Regions from separate parts of the Rossellomorea sp. LJF3 genome, predicted to be linked through region 3. Evidence: predicted binding sites of a transcription regulator. Region 3 holds the regulator's gene; each other region holds the start of a gene.
What was found. The regulator Rex, encoded in region 3, represses fermentation and respiration genes when NADH is low (regulators of the CRP and FNR family bind a similar motif). The targets are predictions, from matches to a motif close to TTGTGAAATATTTCACAA.
Positions count from the first base shown of each region.

Region 1: V8G47_RS03730 (L-lactate dehydrogenase) is a predicted target of Rex. The motif match lies at 546-563, and genes of this name have one in related genera.
Region 2: V8G47_RS19090 (AtpZ/AtpI family protein) is a predicted target of Rex. The motif match lies at 1,286-1,303, and genes of this name have one in related genera.
Region 4: V8G47_RS09785 (cytochrome ubiquinol oxidase subunit I) is a predicted target of Rex. The motif match lies at 1,038-1,055, and genes of this name have one in related genera.

Region 1 covers NZ_JBANLY010000002.1:255,409-257,614, forward strand. Annotated here, with positions in the region: gene V8G47_RS03725 (GNAT family N-acetyltransferase) at 1-399, opposite strand, end outside; gene V8G47_RS03730 (L-lactate dehydrogenase) at 736-1,686, shown strand; gene V8G47_RS03735 (hypothetical protein) at 1,775-2,206, shown strand, end outside.
Region 2 covers NZ_JBANLY010000029.1:28,738-30,943, forward strand. Annotated here, with positions in the region: gene atpB (F0F1 ATP synthase subunit A) at 1-505, opposite strand, end outside; gene V8G47_RS19085 (ATP synthase subunit I) at 528-902, opposite strand; gene V8G47_RS19090 (AtpZ/AtpI family protein) at 909-1,130, opposite strand; gene wecB (non-hydrolyzing UDP-N-acetylglucosamine 2-epimerase) at 1,699-2,206, opposite strand, start outside.
Region 3 covers NZ_JBANLY010000031.1:4,832-7,037, reverse strand. Annotated here, with positions in the region: gene tatC (twin-arginine translocase subunit TatC) at 1-405, opposite strand, end outside; gene V8G47_RS19355 (twin-arginine translocase TatA/TatE family subunit) at 421-591, opposite strand; gene V8G47_RS19350 (redox-sensing transcriptional repressor Rex) at 646-1,323, opposite strand; gene V8G47_RS19345 (ABC-F family ATP-binding cassette domain-containing protein) at 1,515-2,206, shown strand, end outside.
Region 4 covers NZ_JBANLY010000008.1:40,059-42,264, forward strand. Annotated here, with positions in the region: gene V8G47_RS09785 (cytochrome ubiquinol oxidase subunit I) at 1-920, opposite strand, end outside; gene V8G47_RS09790 (ABC transporter ATP-binding protein) at 1,157-2,206, opposite strand, start outside.

The DNA.
Region 1 (2,206 bases), on a different contig from region 3:
CATCACGAGGCGGTGGACTCCCTCCTTCTGAAGCAAGTACTCCACCACTGCACGAATGAGCTGTGTTCCGACTCCCTTATTCCAATAATCCGCCTCTCCGATGAATTGATCCGTACCATAAATCACTTCATCCAGATTCGTATAGCCGTAGCGTATCATCGTCTCATGATCGAGCTTATAATATTGAAGATAACCGATTTCAACCCCTTCATACTCAACAAGACAACTCATGACACCCCTATCGGAGAAGAATTTCTCCTCCACCATCTCGGTGGTGAAAGGGCGATCCCTGCCTTCATAAAATTCCAGGACCACGGGATCCGTCAACCACCTTGAGAGCGTGTACTTATCCCCAGCCACTAACGGGCGGACACTCAACTCCCCACTCACGACATTCATACACACAACACCTCCATAAACGAACCTCTTCCTATATACATTCATCAAAGCCAATAAAAAACCCTTCTTTTAGAGGGACGGACCTTGATTCCTAGGACCAGGTCCTAGGAATCAAGGTCCGTCCCCCTATAATAACTTTGACATATTTGTGAATCATTTCACAAATAATGTATGATAGGATGTATTTATCAATAGAATATCAATGTGAAACGTGTTATGCTCTATTTGTGAATTACTTCACAATGTTAGCAGGTGCAATCTATTCATCCCCTCGAACCATCGAGTATGCATGTTACCAATCGCTAGAACAAAATATGAAAGAATAGGTGATGACGTATGACAGTCAAATGCACAAACAAAGTAGCATTAATCGGTACAGGATTTGTCGGTTCCAGTTATGCCTTCGCTCTTCTCAATCAAGGAATTGCCCATGAGCTTGTGATGATCGACCTGAATAAGGAGAAAGCCGACGGAGATGCACGGGATTTAAATCACGGTCTTGCTTTTGCTTCCCCGATGAAGATTTCAGCCGGGGATTATCGTGATTGTAAAGACGCTGATTTAGTCGTCATCACCGCGGGAGCCAATCAGGCGCCTGGTGAAACCAGATTGGACCTTGTAGAGAAAAATGTGAAGATCTTCAAGAGCATCGTAGACTCCGTCATGGAAAGTGGTTTCAACGGAATCTTCCTTGTCGCGACCAACCCTGTCGACATCTTAACCTATGCCACGTGGAAATTCTCCGGCCTGCCGAAAGAGAGAGTCATCGGCTCAGGGACGATACTTGATACAGCCAGGCTCCGCTACCTGGTCGGTCAGCACTTCGATATTGATACACGGAATATCCACGCCTATATCATGGGGGAACATGGTGACACTGAGTTCCCGGTTTGGAGCCATACGACGGTTGGTGCAAGTCAGTTGAATGAACTGATTGATATGGAGATGGAGAACGTCCAGAAAGATCTCGACGACATTTTTGTCAATGTAAGGGACGCAGCCTATCACATCATCGAACGAAAAGGGGCAACGTACTACGGAATCGCCATGGGACTTGCCCGGATTACCAAAGCCATCTTCAATAATGAAAACAGCATCCTGACCGTTTCCGCCCTCCTGGAAGGAGAATATCAGGAAGAGGACATGTATATCGGTGTACCGGCCATCATCAACCGGGATGGAATCCGAAAAGTTGTCGAACTTCCCTTGAATGAAAAAGAAAAGGCCCAGTTCTCACATTCTGCACAAACGTTGAAAAACGTCATGAAAAAAGCGCTGGAATCTTGATCGGGGACCTTATCACAGCAGATTAGACACGCACGCCCACTTCCCCTCCTCATAAGATAAAGAGAATTCTTTATAAGGAGGTTCTTCTATGTACAATCACAGACAATTATTCCCTGGTTTTCCCGGGGGAGGACAGGGTTCCGGTGGTGGCTTCCCTGGTATTCCTGGATTTCCAGGCGGCGGTGGGGGTTCAGGCAGCGGCGGTTTCCCAGGCATACCGGGTTTTCCCGGGGGAGGACAAGGAGCACCAAGCTCACCACCCCCTACAGGCGGGCAGGGCGGACAAAACCAACCACCACCCGGTCCACCACCGAACTTCCAACCGCAAAAAACGGCACTTCAAGGAACGCAGGGCGGACCGAGCACTTTCGCAGTCGATCCGGGTGCCATCAGAAGATGCTTATTCCGTTACACGTATATATGGTTAAGAAGAGATGCTTTCTGGTTCTACCCGGTGTTTATCGGGCGCCGTTCCATTGCCGGATGGAGATGGATCGGATTCACGTGGGTGTACTTCGGC
Region 2 (2,206 bases), on a different contig from region 3:
GAAGACCCAATGTAAGAGTGTTTGCAAACTCTTCAATGATTTTTAGCGGGAATAACCACCACATAGGTTTGAAAAAGTCTTTCCCATATTCGCCAAACCCCTTCAATCTGATTCCATAGAAATGGGATAGTACCACGACCATAACCGCCAGGGTCATCGTGATGGCAGGATCGGCTGTAGGTGACTTCCACCATAATTCGCCGTCATATACGACAGAGAACGGCAGACCCAGCATATTCGACACAAAAATATACATGATAATCGTGAGACCTAAGATATGGAAACGGCCACCCGTCTTCCAGTCCATGTTGCTCTTAATGATCCCCTTGACGAAGTCCATCACCCACTCGAAAAAATTCTGCATTCCGGTCGGTTTCAGGGCTAAGCGACGTGTAGATAAGAGGGCTATAATAAACACTATGGCCGTTGCGACCGTGATCATCAAAACGTTCGCAAGGTTAAAAGTCAAACCCAGGAAATGGGCTGTAGGTGCTCCATGATTCAAAATACTTCACCTCTCTTCCCCGCTATTTATTAGTTTTGAAGCTGCTGAAAAAATAATCTATCATAATGACAATATAGGTCGTCATTAATCCAATAATAAGACTTAGGAGATGAAATGTTTCTGGAAATCGTGTGGCAATGATGACTCCAAGGGCGGCTGCGGCCATACGGGAAGTGGTTCCTAGTGATCTCACTTTTTTTCCCTCTACCACGGCGTCCCCGAACTTCGAGACCCGCTTCGTCATGCCCCAGTGCATATAAAGACTTAGAACTGTCCCTAAAATTAACCCTAAGAATACTGATTTGTGGGTGGTGAATCCCCAACCCAGGACGTAAATAGAAAGCACGTAAATTATGTATTTCCGCTGTCTATTAAACATTTGATGGAGTTCCGGCATATCTTATTATTCTCCTAAGAAGAAATGTCGTACTGTTCGAAGCATCGCATAGATCCCTGCGGCAAGACCGAGGAGTAATCCGATGATTAAAAAGAGTGGTGCTGAATCAACCTGCTGATCAATCCATCTCCCCAGGAAAATCCCGACTAAGATAGACCCGACAAGCTGTGCTAGAATGGCCGAATAAATCGCCATCGCCTTATATGGGCTTTCGTTTTTTTGACCCATTTCAACCTCTCCCATTCAAACGGAATTTGAACATGAGGCAAGCATTTCAGACATGATGTAAAACCGATTGCATAAGGGTTTCCGCATTGTGAAAACCTTATCATTTTACATCCTTTGTAAGCATACAATAGGGCTTAATCTATGTCAATGCGTTCAAGTTAAAAAGTTCACAACCTATCCACGTGTTTCCAGATTGTTCACATTTTCAACACAATTGCTAGAAAAGCGGAGCCGACTGCTCAGGCCCGACAAGCATAAGATGAATATGCCGGAAAGGCGCTTTTTGCCTTTTTGGCATATTTAGCTTATGACCTCGAGGGACTAGGAGGCGCAGCTGGACATGTCGAAAAGCATATCCGACTGCCCACCCCTCACGCACAACTTAGAAATATATTAACAAATTCATAGTTCCACTCTTCACATGCCCCTCCATTATATAGAAGATTCCCTTGCTGAGTAACCCTTGAATTTAATGTAAATACTTCCAACTGATTTCAAAATGCTAGCGTTTATAAAATTAAAGGTCCGTCCCTCAAAAATTGTAAGAGGGACGGACCTTTACACTATTTTATTCGTTTGGATCGAAGGATTTTGGACGCTCATCCAGGTGACCGAAGTGATAGCGGATCGCTTGGGTGATTCGGTAGGATGCCTGTCCGTCTCCGTATGGGTTTGTCGCTTTTGACATTTTGCCGTGTGCTTCCGAATCTGTAAGAAGTTCTTTCGCAAGCTTGTAGATGTTTTCTTCTTCATTACCGGCAAGCTTCAATGTTCCGGCTTCAATTCCTTCAGGACGCTCGGTTGTGTCACGAAGGACAAGGACCGGCACACCTAACGAAGGTGCTTCTTCCTGAACACCGCCTGAATCGGTCAGAATCAGGTGGGCACGGGAGGCAAAGTTATGGAAATCGATGACATCCAGCGGCTCGATCAGATGAATCCGCTTGTCGTTACCAAGTACTTCATCCGCCACTTTACGAACGGCCGGATTCAAGTGGACCGGATAGACAACCTGGATATCATCATGCTCTTCCACTAATCGCTTGATGGCACGGAACATATTGCGCATCGGTTGA
Region 3 (2,206 bases):
ACCCATCATGAATTTCACGATATATGGAAACAAAATAAAATAAGAAAATGACAATCCACCTAAGAAAAGGATGAGGGAAACTGGAATGTAACTAAGCGTCACTTTTCTTTCTCTTTCGTATAAACCCGGACTGACAAAAGACCAGACTTGAAAAAGAATGATAGGGGATGTCATGATCAAAGCAATGAACATGATCATTTCCATATAGATCTTGAGAGGATCTGTGATACGAAAGGCGTTCATGGTTAATTCTTTCGCTTCATCGGCATGCTGTAAGTACCTGATCAAAGGTTCTGCAAGAAAGAAGCTTACAACAACTGCTAACAAGAAGAAAACGACTACAAACATGAGTCGTTTTTGCAATTCTCCTATATGTTCATAAACTGTCATGTCTCTTTGACTCATGGCGTTCATCCTACCCTACTTAGCACTATTATTTTTTTCGTCTTCATCATCTGCTAAGCCTTTTGTTGCATTTTTAAATTCACGCAATGTATTTCCTGCCGCTTTTCCTAATTCCGGAAGTTTCTTAGGACCAAAAATAAGTAAAGCAACGACTGCTATTAATACGAGGCTACCTGGACCTGGCATAATGAGACACCTCCTCTTTTACCATTCTATCATAACGTAAATATGAAGAATTTTCTATTCTGTTATGATTCCATCTTGTGACATTTCCGTGTCATCCTCTGAATAATGTTTCAAGAAGTAAACGAGTGACTGAAGTTCCACCGCCAAGTCGATATGATGGACGCGGATATGGTCGGGCACCGTCAATCTCGCAGGGGTGAAATTCAGTATCCCCTTTATATTCGAAGAAACCAATCGGTCTGTGATATTCTGAGCAGAAGATGCCGGCACCGTCAGAATCGCTACTTCAATATCATGCCCCACAAGCTTCTCTTCTAAATCATCTAAATGAAAAACGGGTACATCACTGATTTGAGTCCCGACCTTCTTTTCATCCACCTCAAAAGCCATTTCGATCTTCGTATTATTATTCTTGATGAAGTTATAATGAAGAAACGCTGTACCAAGATTCCCCACCCCGATCAGCACAACCTTCGTAAGGGCATCCTGATCCAGGGTCTTACGGAAGAAGGATAACAGATAATTGACATTATAGCCGTATCCCTTTTTACCCAATGCACCAAAATAAGAAAAGTCCCTGCGGATCGTAGCAGAATCAACTTTCACCGCTTCACTTAATTCCTTCGATGAAACCCTCTGCTTACCTGATGAGTACAGATTCTTGATAAATCGATAATATAACGGAAGGCGCTTGGCCGTTGCCTGTGGAATTTTCGTTGTATCCTGGTTCATATTGTATTCCCCCACATCTATTCAAAACCTCTGATACCGCTTCCAAAATTGAAAGCATCCAGAATTTATTAAACTCTCCTACCCATCATACACTATATTTTATCCTAAGTGTACGAAGATTAATAGGTGTTTTATTGCCGTTCCCCTCTCAAATACGGTACACTAGCACTATGAAATAGAGGTGAAACGTCATGATTCTTTTACAAGTGAATCAATTAACAAAAAACTTCGGTGCAGATAATATCCTATCAAATATTAAACTTGAAATACAGACCAGAGATCGCGTTGCCCTTGTTGGCCGTAATGGTGCGGGGAAGTCGACTCTTCTAAAAATAATAGCAGGCCACCTTTCCTACGACTCCGGGGAGATCACAAAGCCAAAAGGCGTCTCCATCGGGTATCTTGCCCAAAATACGGGTCTCGAATCGGATCTATCCATCTGGTCTGAGATGCTGACCGTCTTTGAGGAATTGAAACAGCAGGAAAAAAAATTGCGATTATTGGAGCAGCAAATGGCCGATCCCTCGGTATATGAACAAGAGGAGGTCTATCAACGGGTATTGAAGGAATACGATCAATTACAGGTTCTCTTCAAGGACTCCGGCGGCTATCAGTATGAAGCCGATATCCGTTCCGTCCTTCACGGATTGAACTTTGCCGATTTTGATTACGAAACCAAGATTTCAACATTGAGCGGTGGGCAGAAAACCCGTCTCGCCCTTGGTAAGCTTCTTCTGACCAAGCCTGACATCCTTATCCTTGATGAGCCGACCAATCACTTGGATATCGAAACTTTATCATGGCTTGAAACGTATCTTCAGAGCTATGAAGGAGCCGTCCTGATCGTTTCCCATGATCGCTACTTTTTAGACAGCGTCGTCAA
Region 4 (2,206 bases), on a different contig from region 3:
AATTCATTCAACCCGATGACCTCTGTATCAAACGAACTCCCCGCCAGGAAGCTCAGGAAACCTGGTAATCGTATCTCATTATGGACTTCATTGTTTTCATCAAGCGTCCCGAAAACGATTAAATCGGCATTCTCTTCTGACTCAAAATGCCACTCTGCCGCCGCAAGTTTCTCAGGCTGATATTCAGCCAGGAACTTGGCCGATAAATCCCCTGCCAAAGCTGAACCAAAAGCGAAAATCAACGCAGATACCATCGTTAACCGAAGGGCTTTCTTATGATAGTCCCCTCCCTTTTTACGGAGGATAGCAAATGCTGTGATCGCTGCCAGAATGAGGGCAGATGTTAAGTACGCCGTAGTCAGCACGTGAAACACTTTGGTTGGTGTCGCCGGATTCAGCATCGCTGCAATCGGATCGATATTAATTGCTTTTCCATTTTCCAATTCGAATCCCTGTGGCGTATTCATGAATGCGTTCACCGTCGTGATGAAAAGGGCTGAAGCCGAAGAACCGATCATCACCGGTATCGTCAGCAGCCAGTGAATCCATTTATTCTTGAATCGATCCCACGTATAAAGATATATCCCCAAAAAGATGGCCTCGAAGAAAAACGCAAAAGTCTCCATGAATAAAGGCAAGGCAATCACCTGTCCGGCGACCTGCATAAAAGAAGGCCATAACAAGGACAGCTGAAGCCCGATCGCAGTACCGGTCACCACCCCGACTGCCACCGTAATCGTAAATCCCCTCGCCCATCTTCGTGCCAGCAAAAGGTAATGAGGATCATTTCGTTTGATTCCCATGAACTCCGCTATGGATATCATAACCGGAACCCCTACCCCAATCGTTGCAAAAATAATATGGAATGCAAGGGTTGTCGACGTGAGCATCCTGCTTAAAATCACACTATCCAAAACCATTCTTTACTCCCCCTACCGAATTACTTTTTATCGTAAACAGCTCTTTCCTACTGTTTATCACTTATTGTTCATTATAAAACCTGATGGTAAGTTTGTGAAGTATTGAACATGAATATTTTGTGACGTTTTTCACAAAGTTTTTTGCTATTTAGTCTTTCCAACTGGGTACCACCCCGTTTCACCGACACCACACAAAAAAACCCCACACACCAGTGTGAGGTCCTCTATACTACACATCACATCGCATCCAACATCCTGAACTGTGACTTCACCAGTTCAAAATAATCTCCTTCCTGTTCCATCAACTCGTTGTGATTTCCGGACTCTTTGATTCTGCCATTTTCAAGGACAAAAATATTGTCGGACTCACGGATTGTGGAAAGGCGGTGGGCGATGATGATCGCGGTACGGCCGTTCAATAATTTCTTCAATGCGTTTTGGATCTTGACTTCTGTTTCTGTATCGATGGATGCTGTCGCTTCATCCAGGATGATGATGCGAGGATTTGCCAAAAGGGCACGGGCGAAGGACAATAGTTGTCTTTCACCTACAGATAACACATTCCCCCGTTCCTCGACTTCCGTTTCGTAACCGTTTGAGAGCTTTTCGATGAATTCGTTGGCCCCGATGGCTTCGGCTGCCTTCAAGACCTCTTCATCGGATGCACCCGGGCGTCCGAATCGGATATTATCCATGATCGTTCCTGAGAAGATGAATGTATCCTGCAGGACGATGCTGATTTGACTGCGTAAGCTTGAAACAGATGCATCCCGTAAATCGACTCCATCAATTTTTACCACGCCATTTGTCGGGTCGTAAAATCGGCTGATGAGATTCGCAATCGTCGTTTTTCCCGATCCTGTATGTCCGACGAGGGCAACGGTTTGCCCGGCTTTCATTTCCAGATTGATATCCCTGAGTGCTTTACGTTTATCATCATAAGAGAATTCCACATGTTCGAATTGGATTCTTCCTTTGATATCAGTCAGATTCAAGGCATTTTTCTTTTCGTTTACGATTGGTTGTTCATCAAGGAATTCAAAGATTCGCTCGGATGAAGCCATCCCGATCAATAGCTGATTGTATACCTGCCCGAGTCTGGAGATAGGCTCCCAGAACATACCAAGATAGAAGGCGAAAGAGACGAATTCACCTAGTTCCAGTGATCCATTTTGAATGAGGTGGGCCCCAAACCAAATAAGGACGGCAGTTCCGATGGCATTCGTTAATTCCACCAGTGGACGGAACATGGCATTTTTCTTTGTGGCCGTTCTCCAGCTGTCGAA